4 regions of the Streptomyces sp. NPDC006012 genome follow, and region 2 is predicted to be linked to each of the others. Evidence: riboswitches for the same ligand, from Rfam matches in the RefSeq annotation. Region 2 holds a riboswitch; each other region holds the start of a gene.
The links. A riboswitch is a leader RNA that binds a small molecule or an ion and turns the genes downstream of it on or off. The one in region 2 is predicted to bind cobalamin.

Region 1: linked by a shared signal. The riboswitch ahead of ACFYPJ_RS03450 (prenyltransferase/squalene oxidase repeat-containing protein) and the one ahead of ACFYPJ_RS24800 (CbtB-domain containing protein) in region 2 are both predicted to bind cobalamin.
Region 3: linked by a shared signal. The riboswitch ahead of metE (5-methyltetrahydropteroyltriglutamate--homocysteine S-methyltransferase) and the one ahead of ACFYPJ_RS24800 (CbtB-domain containing protein) in region 2 are both predicted to bind cobalamin.
Region 4: linked by a shared signal. The riboswitch ahead of ACFYPJ_RS28265 (cobalamin biosynthesis protein) and the one ahead of ACFYPJ_RS24800 (CbtB-domain containing protein) in region 2 are both predicted to bind cobalamin.

Annotation. Positions count from the first base shown of each region.
Region 1 covers NZ_JBIAIE010000001.1:804,815-808,281, reverse strand. Annotated here, with positions in the region: gene ACFYPJ_RS03460 (aldehyde dehydrogenase) at 1-29, opposite strand, end outside; gene ACFYPJ_RS03455 (MBL fold metallo-hydrolase) at 275-1,336, shown strand; cobalamin riboswitch at 1,448-1,579, shown strand; gene ACFYPJ_RS03450 (prenyltransferase/squalene oxidase repeat-containing protein) at 1,706-2,956, shown strand; gene ACFYPJ_RS03445 (SCO2322 family protein) at 2,953-3,467, shown strand, end outside.
Region 2 covers NZ_JBIAIE010000015.1:162,415-165,881, reverse strand. Annotated here, with positions in the region: gene ACFYPJ_RS24810 (histidine phosphatase family protein) at 331-912, shown strand; gene ACFYPJ_RS24805 (CbtA family protein) at 1,150-1,902, opposite strand; gene ACFYPJ_RS24800 (CbtB-domain containing protein) at 1,925-2,146, opposite strand; cobalamin riboswitch at 2,183-2,324, opposite strand; gene ACFYPJ_RS24795 (hypothetical protein) at 2,381-2,515, opposite strand; gene ACFYPJ_RS24790 (hypothetical protein) at 2,647-2,796, shown strand; gene ACFYPJ_RS24785 (alpha/beta hydrolase) at 3,360-3,467, shown strand, end outside.
Region 3 covers NZ_JBIAIE010000006.1:126,956-130,422, reverse strand. Annotated here, with positions in the region: gene ACFYPJ_RS14055 (histidinol-phosphatase) at 1-191, opposite strand, end outside; gene ACFYPJ_RS14050 (DUF1345 domain-containing protein) at 493-1,125, opposite strand; cobalamin riboswitch at 1,305-1,510, shown strand; gene metE (5-methyltetrahydropteroyltriglutamate--homocysteine S-methyltransferase) at 1,712-3,467, shown strand, end outside.
Region 4 covers NZ_JBIAIE010000020.1:61,090-64,556, forward strand. Annotated here, with positions in the region: gene ACFYPJ_RS28255 (anion permease) at 1-508, shown strand, start outside; gene ACFYPJ_RS28260 (hypothetical protein) at 532-753, shown strand; cobalamin riboswitch at 1,057-1,220, shown strand; gene ACFYPJ_RS28265 (cobalamin biosynthesis protein) at 1,318-2,259, shown strand; gene ACFYPJ_RS28270 (cobyric acid synthase) at 2,256-3,467, shown strand, end outside.

The sequences.
Region 1 (3,467 bases), on a different contig from region 2:
AGCTGTCCGTGTTCCACGAGCTCGGTCATGGCCGACTGCCTCCTGCGGCACGATTTCTGACGCTGTATCAGAAACGGATACCAGTTCTCCGCGCACTAGTCCACGGCAGGACGCCACCCACTCGGCCGAACCACCGCATCGCCCGACCGGCCGCCACACGCCGCATCGCATCGCGCCAACCCGCGCAGCCGCCAGGCTCCGGCTTCCGGAACCGGCGGGCGCCCGGGGCAACCGATGGAACCGGTTCTAGTTATAGTGGGGCGGGGAGGCCATGATGGTGGAGACGTTCGATCACGGCGGCGGTGTGCGGTCCGTGGCGGTGCCCATACCGGACAACCCGCTCGGTCACACACTGGTGTACGTCGTGGACACCGACCGGGGCCCGGTGCTGGTCGACACCGGCTGGGACGACCCGGCGTCGTGGGACACGCTGGTGTCCGGACTGTCGGCCTGCGGCACCTCGGTGGCGGAGATCCACGGGATCGTCATCACCCACCACCACCCCGACCACCACGGGCTCTCCGGCCAGGTCCGCGAGGCGTCCGGCGCGTGGGTGGCGATGCACGCGGCCGACACCGCGGTGGTACGGCGCAACCGGGAGGCACGCCCCGAGCGCTGGCTCGACTACATGAGCGCCAAACTCGCCGCGACCGGTGCCCCGGAGGAACATCTGGCGGTCCTGCGCATACCCGGCGTCCTGCAACGGCGACCGCCCGCTCTCCCGGACCGCGAGATCGTCCCCGGCGACCTCCTGGACCTGCCCGGCCGCCGGCTGCGCGCCGTCTGGACGCCGGGGCACACCCCCGGCCACGTCTGTCTGCACCTGGAGGAGGAGCACCCCGCCGGGCTGCCGGGACACGGCCGCCTGTTCTCCGGCGACCACCTGCTCCCGAAGATCACCCCGCACATCGGCCTGTACGAGGACCCGTCCGCCCAGGCGAACTCCACCGGCCGCAACGGCGCCGAGAACTGGGCGGAGGCCATCGACCCGCTCGGCGACTACCTCGACTCCCTGGAGCGCATCGGCCGGCTGGCCCCCGCCGAGGTACTGCCGGCCCACCAGTACGCGTTCACCGGCGGACCGGCCCGCGTACAGGAGTTGCTCGCGCATCACGAGGAGCGGCTGGCCGGACTGCTGACCCAGCTCGTCGAACCGCTCACGCCCTGGCAACTGGCCGAGCGGATGGAGTGGAACCGGCCCTGGCCGCAGATCCCGCACCCCTCCCGGAACATCGCCGTCGCGGAGGCCGAGGCCCATCTGCGCCGCCTGGTGAAGCAGGGCCGGGCCGAACCGGTACCGGGCACCGACCCGCTGAGGTACGTCAGGACCACCTGACCGGGACCGCACGACGGCGGCCCTCTCCCGGACCGCTTTCCCCGCACCACGTGACCGGCCCGCCCCGCCGCACGGCCGTCTGTCACGGCCACCCCTCGGGGGTCCGGAGGGGGGCCGGTAGAGTGATGGGGTCGTCATCAGACCCGTACGGGGGGAAGCCGGTGCAATTCCGGCGCTGACCCGCAACCGTGAACCGGCCGTCAAGGCCCGGTGAGCCGGACTGCCCCAAACGGAACGTGACCGGCTCAGGTGCGTCGGCAACCGCCCGCGCACGGCACCGTCGAGGTTTACGGGGCCGAGCCGCCCGGGGTGTCCCGTGCTGCCCGGCTTCCTCGCGAACCGACCCGCGAAGAGAGGCACCCGCCGAGCATGAACGTCCGCCGCAGTGCAGCGGTCCTGGCCACCGTCGGCGTGCTCGCCGCCGCGTCACCCGCCCTGGCCGCGAGCCCTTCGCCGTCCCCGTCGACGGCCCTCCCGTCCGGGCTGTACGGCGACGCGGATCCGAAGTTCGACGGCGTCTGGCGCCAGTCGCTGGCGCTGCTCGCCCAGCGCACCGCGTCCGTGACGCCCGCCGCCAAGGCCGTGGACTGGCTGACCGGACAGCAGTGTGCGGACGGGGCGTTCGCCGCGTTCCGCGCCGATCCGGGGCGGGCCTGCGACGCCAAGGTGGTGGTCGACACCAACAGCACCTCCGCCGCCGTTCAGGCCCTGACCGCGACCGGCGGCCACGACAGCGCCGTCGGCAAGGCCGTGACCTGGCTGAAGTCGGTGCAGAACAAGGACGGCGGCTGGGGGTACACGCCGGGCGGCGCGAGCGACGCGAACTCCACGGGCGTCGTCATCGGCGCGCTCGCGGCGGCCGGTGAGCGGCCCGCGGCAGTGGTCAAGAACGGCCGGACGCCGTACGACGCGCTGCTCGCTCTTGCCCTGCCCTGCTCCGGCGACGACGGCGGCGCCTTCGCCTACCAGCCGGACAAGAAGGGCAAGTTGGCGGCCAACGCGGACGCCACCGCGGCGGCCGTGGTCGGCCTGCTGGGCGCGGGCCTCACCGCGAAGGCGGCCACAGCGGGCGACGCGCCGAGCGGGGCGCCCGGCACGGACTGCGCCGGCACCCACAAGCCCACCCCCGAACGGGCCGCGGCCGACGGCGCCGCCTACCTCGCCCGGGCGGTCGCCAAGGACGGCCACCTCACCTCCGCGCTCGCGGGCGCCCCCGAACAGCCCGACTACGGCAACACCGCCGACGCGGTGGTCGCGCTCGCCGCGCAGGGCGGTGCGGACCGGGCCGCGAAGCCGCTGGCGTGGCTGGAGAAGGACGCGGCGGCCTGGGCGAAGCAGAACGGACCGGCCGCCTACGCGCAGTTGATCTTCGCGGCACACGCGACCGGCACGGACCCGCGCGACTTCGGCGGTACGGACCTGGTGCGGGCGCTGGGCGCGACCGGCCCGGCGCCGCAGGCGGCCCGGCAGGCCGGACCGGGCGACGCCTCGGACGCGTCGGACCAAAAGGACGACAACGGCGGCTCGGGCACCGGCCTCTGGTGGATCATCGGCACCGGTCTGGTCGCGGGCGTCGGCATCGGCTTCCTGCTCAGCGGCCGCAGGAAGCGGCAGCTGTGACCGGGCCGCGCCGCGGTGTGCTCCTGCTGCTGGCCGCGCTCCTGCTCTGGGGCGGCACGGGCCAGGCGCAGGCCGCCGGCTACCGCTACTGGTCCTTCTGGGACCGTACGGGCGACCGGTGGACGTACGCCACCGAGGGTCCGTCGCTGGCCCGCCCCGCCGACGGTGCCGTCCAGGGCTTCCGGTTCGCGGTGAGTGAGGACTCCGCCGACGCGACGTACCCGCGCGGCACGACCCGCTTCGCCGAGATCTGCGCGCACACGCCCGCGCGGGACGGCCGCAAGCGGGTGGCGCTGGTCATCGACTTCGGTACGGCGGCGGACGCGCCCGCCGCCGAGGCACCGCCGACGGCGCGGACCGCCTGCGCGGTGCTCGCCCCCGACGCGACGACGGCCGAGGCCCTGGCGGCCGTCGCGGGACCGCTGCGCTACGACTCCAACGCCCTCCTGTGCGCCATCGCCGGATACCCGAAAAAGGGCTGCGGCGAGCAGGTGGCGGCCAGGGACGGCAA
Region 2 (3,467 bases):
GGCCGCCGGAGACGTCCGGGCCGCACTGGCCGTACCGACGCCTGTGAGGACAGCTCCGCCGGCCAGCAGCGCCGTGGTGACCCCCGCGCCCAGGACTCGTATGGTTCGGCTGCGCATGGCACACACCTTCTTCGCCTTTCGACATCGGGTGGTTCCCCCTTCCAGCTTGCGAGGCAAGACCTGGGGCTGCATCTGGAGCGGGCGGGGCGCTCGGCGGCGGCCGTCCTCCGCCCGGCACCACATGGTGGTGCGGATGCTATGTTCGCGGCCACATGTGTGCCGTATCCGGTCGCCCCGGTGCACTCTGACGGCACGAGCAGGAGAGATCGCGTGACCACTCGGGTGTTCTTCGTCGCCGCCGCCATGGGTGCCTCGCTGCGGCAGGCGCGCTTCGACGACGGCCGCTCGATCGGCAACGGCGGTGCGGCGCAGGCCCGTTCGGCGGCCGGGACACTGCCTTCCGCCGCCCGCGTCCTCGTCCCGCCCAGCGTGCGCTGCCGGGAGACGGCCGCTGCGCTCGGCCTCGACGCCGCGGTGGCAACCCAGTTGGCGGGTCTCGACGTGGGGCGCTGGCGTGGGCGCACGCTGGACGAGGTGGGGACCGCCGAGCCGGAGGCGGTAAGCCGCTGGCTCGCCGATCCGGAGTCGGCGCCGCACGGGGGTGAATCGGTACGGGACTTGTGCGGGCGGGTCGCGGGCTGGCTGACCGCCGTGGCGGGCACGGACGGCCGCACGCTCGCCGTGGTCGAACCGGAGATCGTACGGGCAGCCGTCGTCCACGCGCTGGACATGCCCGTGACGGCCTTCTGGCGCCTCGATGTCGCCCCGCTGACGGCGACCGAGCTGAGCGGACGGGCCGGACGCTGGAATGTCCGGCTGGGACACCCGCTTGCCCGGCCGGACGCCGGATAGCGAGCGACGTCCGGAAGGCAGCCGGAGGCCACCCTGCAACTGGAGGCCGGAAAGCGGCTGGAGTGGCGGGCGGAGCAGGCCCGTGAAAAACTCTCCAGGTGTGTGTGACTTCGCCGCACACACGTAGAACCCGGGAGAACACCGAGGCTCCCGTACCACCGGGTCGGCGTCGAACGCCTCACCCTGCAGCACGGAAGCCTCGCGCGGTAATGATCCGGTGCGCTGGTTCGCGCCGGCTCAGTGTGCGGCGGGAACCGTCTTTCCGGCCGCGGTCCTTGCGCGTCTCGGGTTCAGCAGCCGCTCGGCGACTTCCCCGAAGACCAGGCCGAACCCGCCCCACAGCACGGCCTGGACGGCCAGGGCGGACAGCCGGAACCGCCACAACAGGGCGGCCGGGAAATCCGCCGGCAGCTCGTTGACGGCCGGCAGGAACGCGTACGCCAGGCCGATCACGACGGCGAACGAGGCCACCGCCGCGACGGTCGCGTACCACGTGCCCAGCCGCGGGGCGAGCCGCTTGCCGAGGATCGTGGCACCGATCGCGAGGAGCACGCTGAGCAGCATCATCAGGAAGTACAGGGCGGTTCGCCTGCCGATGGTGCCGGGATCTCCGACGGACGGCGGATTGGCGGGATACTTCAGGAACGGCACGACGTACACGGCGAGCAGCGCGCAACTCGCCAGCAGCAGCGCGGTCGCCCGGGGGCCGAGGCGCCCGACGCGGCCGAGGGCGACGCAGAAGGCGAGCGCCGCGATGCCGCCGAAAGCAATCCCGTAGACGAGGACGCCGGTGGCGAGCCCGGCGGTGGACTGGAGGGAGCGGGAGACGACCTCCATTTCGTGTTCGTGGGCGTGGGCGTCCTCGAAGCCGATCGCCTTGTCGACGCTCGGCTCGCCGAGGAAGTAGGCCACGATCAGGGCGAGTACACCGGCCGCGAGACCGGCGAGCATGCCCCGCACGAGAAGGTTCCGTACGGTTGCGGAGTTCATGGGTGTGCGGTTTCCCCTCGCGTCAGTGGCAGGGGAAGCCGAGCAGGTGGCGGGCGTCGTGGACCCATTCGTGGACGTCCGTGCCGCTGAACACGGAGGTGGCGCCCTGCTCGGCGCCGACGAAGTACAGCAGGACCAGCATCAGTAGGCCGAAGAAGACCGCCCAGGGCGCTATCGCCTTGAGCGGCACCTTGGCGGGTACGACCGGAGTGGTGGCTGTCGGCCGGGCGACGGTCTGCGCCATGGCAGGACCTCCTCTGGGAGTTCGCGTCCCATCTCGGTGGTGCACAGGACGACAGCCACGGGTCTGACTCACGAACGGCCCGGGGGCCCTCGCATACAGTGGCGCGACCGTGCCGGATTCCCACCGGCTTCCGTCGTACCGTCGTCGATATCGCACAGACCGTACCGCGCGGCGCGTGCCCGGCCAAGACCGCACCCGCCCGAGGTGATCCCGGTCTCACGGCGGATGCCTGGTTCACCGGGGCGCTTCGGGGCCCCACTTGGGCCCGTCGAGCCCCAATTCAGGATCACCGGGCGGGGCGAAGAAGCGCTCCACGTCGGCGCCGGTGACCTCGGCTAAGGTGCCGGGGACCCGGCGCGGGGTACGCATGCCGCGCCCTCCCGCGCCGGCGACGTCGACGCAGCAGAGAACTTAACCGTCCGGAGATGTCCTGTCGCGGAGAGTGTTCTTTCGGCGGCGGTCGCAGCCGGGCGTGGCCGACGCGCGGGTCCCCCACCACCGTGCTTCCTCGGGTCCAGCCGGCGGCGGTGCTCTCCTACTGGGCCTGTACCCCCAGCAAGGCGCTGCTGCGGCCGGTCATCGCGGTCGCCGACGCGCGCCGCGTGCACGGTGCCCGGCGGGCCGTCACGGGCCGGCTGGACACCGGGTGACGTGCTCGCCCGGCGCAACCGGTACGTCACCGACTGGGACGACTCCGGGCAGGCCCTGTGGGTCAAAGTCCATCGGCGCCGTCCTGTTCCGCGGCCAGGGCCGCCTCGACGGCCCCCGCCGGGTCACCGTCACCAGGGACGACGGTGTCCGCCAGACCCGCACGGCCCGGCACGCGGTGGCCGTCGCCACCGGCAGCCGTCCGGTCTGGCGGCGGACGAGGTCCTGTTCGCCACGGGCCGTACCCCCGGCACCGGCGACATCGACCTGCACACGGTCGGCCTCACCCCCGGTTCCTGGCTGGACGCGGGCCCACACGTACCGCCGCTCCGCTCGCCGCGACGGCCATACGGCGCGGGTGCCCCGTCGGGTCACGTCTCCGGGGCGAGGGTGTGCGGGCGGAGCCGATGTGGTGTGCCTGGTACCAGCCTCCATAGGCAACTCCTTCCCTGGCACCCCGCAGCTGCCCACGGCACTGTGGTGGTGCGGCCGGGAGCAAGACGGTCGCCGGAGCCCGCCCCTGCGAGCCCGATCTCCCCCTCAGTGCGACTGGAGCACCACCGTGATGACCAACGTCACCTTCCCGAGTGCCGGTATCGAGCTCGCCGGGCACCTGTACGTCCCGGATGGCGAGACCGCCGGTCCGCGTCCGGCGGTCGTCGTCGGCCACCCC
Region 3 (3,467 bases), on a different contig from region 2:
AGGACGCTGCCGGTCGCCAGTCCCGCGCCGAGCAGACCGGTGCGGCGGAGCATGGCGCGCCGCGACAACTGGCTGGGCGTCAGTTCGGCGTCGGGCACCGACAGGTCGAGGGCGGGCGGCAGGGACGTGGGCTCGTCGCCCCCGTGGTGGTGATGGTGATGACCGTGATCGTGTCTGTGGCCGTGGCCCATTTCAACTCCCGCTGACAACAGGGACGTACGCGCTTGGGACGTGTGGAGTCTGCAAAGCTCTGGTAAACGGGGAGGGTCAAGGCAATGGTCCGGCAACGAAGCCCGGATGTGCAGCGGGCGTCGATGCCCGCCCGGAGCTGCGCCGACGCCCTCGCGCCCGCGGGTCCGACCGCTCCCGCACGGCGGGGACGCGCCGCGTCGGCACCGCCGTGCGACCGCCCGGCCCCCTGGAATCGTTTCGGCCACCGGGGTCACGCCTGGGCCGCCCACGGACCGTTCGGTACGGCGCGGGAGCGGTGTGTCAGCCCGAGACGATCCCGACGACCAGGTTGATCACGGTGGCCAGGATGCTGGTGCCGAAGACGTACGACAGCAGGCAGTGCCGCAGCGCCACCGCGCGGATCGTCGAACTCGACACGCTGGTGTCGGAGACCTGATAGGTCATGCCGAGGTTGTAGCTGAAGTACAGGAAGTCCCGGTACGCCGGCGGCTCGTCCGAGTTGAAGTCGATGCCGCCGGCCGCCGTGCAGTAGAGGTGGGCGTAGCGCGTCGCGTACATCATGTGCAGGGCCGCCCACGCCATGAAGACCCCGCCGAGCGCGGCCGCCGCGGCGACATGGCCGTCGGCCGACCTGCCGAACGCCAGCAGCAGCACGATGCCGAGCAGCCCGCACAGGGCGGCCACGACCACGACGAGTTCGTCCAGGACCGGACGGAAGTCCTCGCGGCGGATGTTGCGGTGGGTCTCCTCGGCGTCCAGGGGCCACAGCACGATCCAGCCCGCCACCACGAAACACGTCTCCGCCGCCGAGATGCCGGCGAGCAGCCCGAGGGGCAGGTCGGTCGGGAGTCCGACGGCCACGCCGATGACCGCGCCGACGGCCGCCGATCCGAACAGCCGGGAGACCGCCGAGAGCGGCAACCGTGCACCCATGGACCGCAACAGTAGCGTCCGGGGCTCCGCCACGCAGGCAGCCACGGCCGGGCGCCGGGAGGCGCACCCGGGGCGGACGGACGCCGTCCGGCAGTCGTCGGGCAGCGGGGCGGGCCGCCATCCGAATGCCGGACGCGACCGTACGCGGCGGCGGCCCGACCCGTAGGGTGGCCGGTGCAGCTGGTTCGCCCCGTCAGCCGGACGGGATGCGTCGCAAGAGGGAACCCGGTGGGAATCCGGGACTGCCCCGCAGCGGTGAGCGGGAACGACCGCCGTCATACGCACTGGGCCCGAGGTACCGGGCCTGGGAAGCGACGGCCAGTAGGAGTCTCGTACGTGCTTCGTACGGACGAGATGTGCCCGCGAGTCCGAAGACCTGCCCGCTGCCCGCGCGCGACCGCTCGTGCGCGGACATCCCGGTGACCCCGAGGGCGGGTCGGGGACACCTCCGGACACTGTCCGGGGAGTGATGCCAGGCGCAGGGCCGCACGCTGCCACGCGTGCTCGTTCCGTCCGGTCCGGCACCCCTTCGCGCTCTCGCCCCGTCGCCGGGACCTCAGGGAATCGTCTCGCGAAGGAGATCTCCGTGACCACCGAGCCCACCACCGGGGCGGCACGGGCCACCGTGTACGGCTACCCGCGTCAGGGACAGCACCGGGAACTGAAGAAGGCCGTCGAGGGCTACTGGGCCGGCCGCGTCGGCGCCGACGCGCTGCGTGCCACCGCCGCCGGACTGCGCCGGGCCACCTGGCGGCAGCTCGCCGAGGCGGGCATCCACGAAGTGCCCACCGGCGACTTCTCGTACTACGACCACGTCCTGGACACCACGGTCATGGTCGGCGCGGTCCCGGACCGCCACCGGGCCGCCGTCGCGGCGGACGCGTTGGACGGCTACTTCGCCATGGCCCGCGGCACCCAGGATCTGGCGCCGCTGGAGATGACCAAATGGTTCGACACCAACTACCACTACCTCGTACCGGAGTTGGGTCCGGACACCGTGTTCGCGGCGGACTCGGCCAAACAGGTCGCGGAGCTGACGGAGGCCCTGACCCTGGGCCTCGCGGCCCGCCCGGTGCTGGTCGGACCCGTCACCTACCTGCTGCTCGCCAAGCCCGCGCCGGGTGTCGCCGCGGACTTCGATCCGCTGACCCTCCTCGACCGGCTGCTGCCGGTGTACGCGGAGGTCCTGGCCGACCTGCGGGCGGCCGGCGCCACGTGGGTGCAGCTCGACGAGCCCGCCCTCGTCCAGGACCGCACCCCGGCCGAACTCGGTGCCGTCGCACGCGCCTACCGGCACCTCGGCGGTCGCGCCGACCGGCCCAGGCTGCTGGTCGCCTCCTACTTCGACCGGCTCGGCGAGGCCCTGCCCGTGCTGGCCGACGCGCCGGTCGACGGGCTCGCGCTGGACTTCACCGGGGGCGGGGCCGCCCAGCTCGACGCGCTGGCCGCCGTCGGCGGGCTGCCCGGCAGGCGCCTGGTCGCCGGCGTCGTCGACGGCCGCAACATCTGGGTCAACGACCTGGCGAAATCCCTCGCCACGCTCGGCACGCTGCTCGGTCTGGCCGACCGGGTCGACGTGGCGGCCTCCTGTTCCCTGCTGCACGTCCCGCTCGACGCCGCCGCCGAACGGGACATCGAGCCGCAGTTCCTGCGCTGGCTGGCCTTCGCCCGCCAGAAGACCGCGGAGGTCGTCACCCTGGCCCGCGGCCTCGCGCACGGTACGGCGGCTGTCACCGCCGAACTGGCCGCCAATCGTGCCGCCCTGGCCTCCCGGGCGGCCTCGCCCCTCACCCACAGCCCGGCCGTGCGCGCCCGCACGGCGGCGGTCACCGGAGCCGACGCCCGCCGCGACCAGCCGTATGCGGTGCGGGTGGCCGCCCAGCGCGCCCGCCTCGGCCTTCCGTTGCTGCCGACCACCACCATCGGCTCCTTCCCGCAGACCGCCGAACTGCGCGCTGCCCGCGCCGACCTGCGGACCGGCCGGATCGACGGCGCAGGCTACGAGGAGCGGATCAGGGCCGAGATCCGGGAGGTGATCGCCTTTCAGGAGAAGACCGGCCTGGACGTCCTCGTGCACGGCGAGGCCGAACGCCACGACATGGTCCAGTACTTCGCCGAACGGCTCACCGGATATCTCGCCACCCGGCACGGGTGGGTCCAGTCCTACGGAACCCGTTACGTCCGCCCGCCGATCCTGGCCGGCGACATCTCCCGCCCGCAACCCATGACCGTGCGCTGGACCGGCTACGCGCAGTCCCTCACCGACCGCCCCGTCAAGGGTATGCTCACCGGCCCGGTCACCATGCTCGCCTGGTCCTTCGTCCGTGACGACCAGCCGCTCG
Region 4 (3,467 bases), on a different contig from region 2:
CGTCTCCGGTTCCGTGATGGGCGCGGGGCTGGGCCGCAAGGGCGGAGTGGTGCGCTGGTCGACGGCGGGCCGGATGTGCATCGCCTGGGCGCTGACGCTGCCGGCCGCCGCGCTCGTCGGTGCGCTCGCGGAGATCGTCACGGAGCTGGGTGACGGGGGCACCGCGGGGGTGGCGGTCTGCCTGGTCGCTTCCGCCGTGGGGATCTGGCGGGTCTCGCGACGCGAGGTCGTGGACCACAGCAACGTCAATGAGGTGAACAGCACCGGGGCGTCGGCCGTTCCGTTCGGGCCGGTCGGTGCGGTGTCCGCCACGATCGGCTCTGGTTCCGCCGGTTCGGTCGGAGCGGTCAGTTCGGTCGGAGCCGTGAGTTCCGTCGGTTCCATCGGTTCCGTCGCTTCCGTCGCTTCCGTCGGTTCGCCGCAGGCGACGGGCGGGCCGGCCACCACGCTCGCCTCGACCGCGCCCGTCGCCGCCGATCCGGCCGGGCCGCCGAGCGCCACCGTCTGAGACCCAAGGAAGAAGCCATCACCATGAACATCGACTGGGCGACTCTCGGGTCCGTCTTCGGCGTCAGTCTCGGGGTCACCGTCGCGCTCGTGGGACTGTTCACCCTCGGCGTGGCCGGCTTGTCGCGCCGTGAACGGGCTGTTGCGCGCGGCGGTTCCGCGGGGTTGGCGTTGAGTGGGGCGTATGCCTGCTTTGCGGCGTGCGCCGGGGCTGTGGGGTACGGGATCTACTTGATCGCGGGATGAGCGGTCCGCGGGAGCCTCGGAACGGGGTCGCTCCGCTGTGGGTGCGGGGAAGTTCCTCGCGCCGTTCCCCGCGCCCCCGCGTGAGTGAGCGTCCTCGCACGACCGCCGGAGCGTCGTGGTTCCCCGCGCAGTTCCCCGCGCCCCCACGTGAGCGAGCGCCGTCGTTCGGGTGCGGATGCCCGGTGGTTCGCCAGGCAACTTCTCGCGTCTCTTTGGGGCGGGTTCGGTGTGTGGGGATGTGGGTGGTGGGGTTGCGGGGCCTGGTGGGGGTGGGTATGAGGCTGGGCACACTCTTCCCTTGCAGGTCAACGGCTAGTTGACGGTTCTTCGGGGCACGTGGTGGACTTCCTGGGCCATGTACGGCGGCAAGGAGAGGAAGCCGGTGCGAATCCGGCGCGGTCCCGCCACTGTCACCGGGAAGGACTTCCCGGGAGCCAGGAACTCTCGCCGTCGGTCTCGTCGAACCAGGGCGTGGACACCCTGAGTGAGGACATACCGCCATGCTCGGCTGCGGATTGAGGTACAGCACCAGGTCGATTCCCGATCCGACGGCCGGCTGAACCGGTGCGTGCCGATCGCGTCTTCGCGTACGGCGCCGCTCTCGGCCTCCTCGGCGATCTGCTGGTGGGCGATCCGCGCCACGGGCATCCGGTCGCCGGGTTCGGGCGTGCCGCGGGCGCGGCGGAGCGGGTGCTGTGGCGGGACCACCGGGGATGGGGAGCCCTGCACACGGCCGTCTGCGTCGGCGGTGCCGCGGGCCTCGGAGCGCTGGCCCGGCGGGCCGTGCGCACCTCCCCCGCCGCTTCCGTGGCACTGACCGGCGCGGTCACCTGGGCGGTGGTGGGCGGGACTTCGCTCGCCCGGGAGGCCCGGGCCGTCCGGCGGGCCCTCGACTCGGGGGACGTCGCCGCGGCGAGGGCCCGGCTGCCCCATCTGTGCGGGCGGGATCCGCAGACCCTCGACGCCCAGGGGATCGCGCGGGCCGTCGTGGAGTCGGTGGCGGAGAACACGTCCGACGCGGTCGTCGGGGCACTGGTGTGGGGGGCGTTGGGCGGGGTGCCCGGGTTCGTCGCTTTCCGTGCGGTGAACACCCTCGACGCGATGGTCGGGCACCGGTCGCCGCGGCACCGGCGGTTCGGGTGGGCCGCGGCGCGGCTCGACGACGTCACCGGCTGGCCGGGGGCACGGCTCACCGCGGCGCTGGCCGCCGTCTCGGGCCCGGACGCGCTCGGTGCGCTGCGGGCCTGGCGGGCCGACGCCCACCGGCATCCGAGCCCCAACGCCGGTCCCGTGGAAGCCTCTTTCGCGGGGGCGCTGGGCCTGCGGCTGGGCGGGACGCTGTCGTACGGGGGGCGGGTCGAGCACCGGCCCGTGCTCAACTGCGGCGGCCGTGCCGTCGCCGCCGCGGACATCGAAGCCGCCGTACGGCTCTCCCGCCGGGTCGGCGTGCTCGCGCTCGCCGTCACGACGGCCGCGCGTCTCGCCGCGCGGGGGCGCAGGTCATGAGCGGTGGTGGGCTGCTCGTCGCCGGTACCACCTCCGACGCGGGCAAGAGCGTGGTGACGGCGGGGATCTGCCGGTGGCTGGTGCGGCAGGGCGTCGAGGTCGCGCCGTTCAAGGCGCAGAACATGTCCCTGAACTCGTTCGTCACCCGCGAGGGCGCCGAGATCGGGCGGGCCCAGGCGATGCAGGCCCAGGCGTGCCGGATCGAACCGACCGCGCTGATGAACCCGGTCCTGCTCAAACCCGGCGGGGAGCAGAGCAGTCAGGTCGTGCTGATGGGCCGGCCGGTGGGCGAGCTGAGCGCACGCGGGTACCACGGCGGCCGTCAGGAACGGCTGCTGGGGACCGTGCTCGACTGCCTCGCCACGCTGCGGGACAGGTACGACGTGGTGATCTGCGAGGGCGCGGGGAGTCCGGCGGAGATCAACCTGCGGCGGACCGACATCGTGAACATGGGCATCGCCCGCAACGCGCGGCTGCCGGTGCTGGTGGTCGGCGACATCGACCGCGGGGGTGTCTTCGCGTCGTTCTTCGGGACCGTGGCGCTGCTGTCCCGCGAGGACCAGGAGCTGGTCGCCGGGTTCCTGGTCAACAAGTTCCGTGGGGACGTCGGCCTGCTGGAGCCGGGGCTCGACATGCTGCGCGGCCTGACCGGGCGGCCCGCCTACGGCGTCCTGCCGTTTTGGCCCGGCCTCGGCATCGACGAGGAGGACGGCCTCGCCGTCTCCCTGCGGGGCGCGGTGCGGGAGTCGGCGGTGGCCGCACCGGTCGGCGACGACGTACTGCGCGTCGCGGTCTGCGCCGTGCCGCTCATGTCCAACTTCACCGACGTGGACGCGCTGGCCGCCGAACCGGGCGTGGTCGTACGGTTCGTGGACCGGCCGCAGGAACTGGCCGACGCGGATCTCGTCGTCGTACCCGGGACCCGGGGCACCGTCCGGGCGCTGGCGTGGCTGCGGGAGCGCGGGCTCGCGCAGGCGCTGTGCGACCGGGCCCGCGAGGGGCGGCCCGTCCTCGGCGTGTGCGGCGGCTTCCAGCTCCTCGGCGAGCACATCGAGGACACGGTCGAGTCGCGCGCCGGGCAGGTGAGCGGGCTGGGTGTGCTGCCGGTACGGGTGCGGTTCGCCCGGGAGAAGACCCTTGCCCGGCCCGTCGGCGAGGCGTTCGGCGAGCGGGTCGAGGGCTACGAGATCCATCACGGCGTCGCCGAC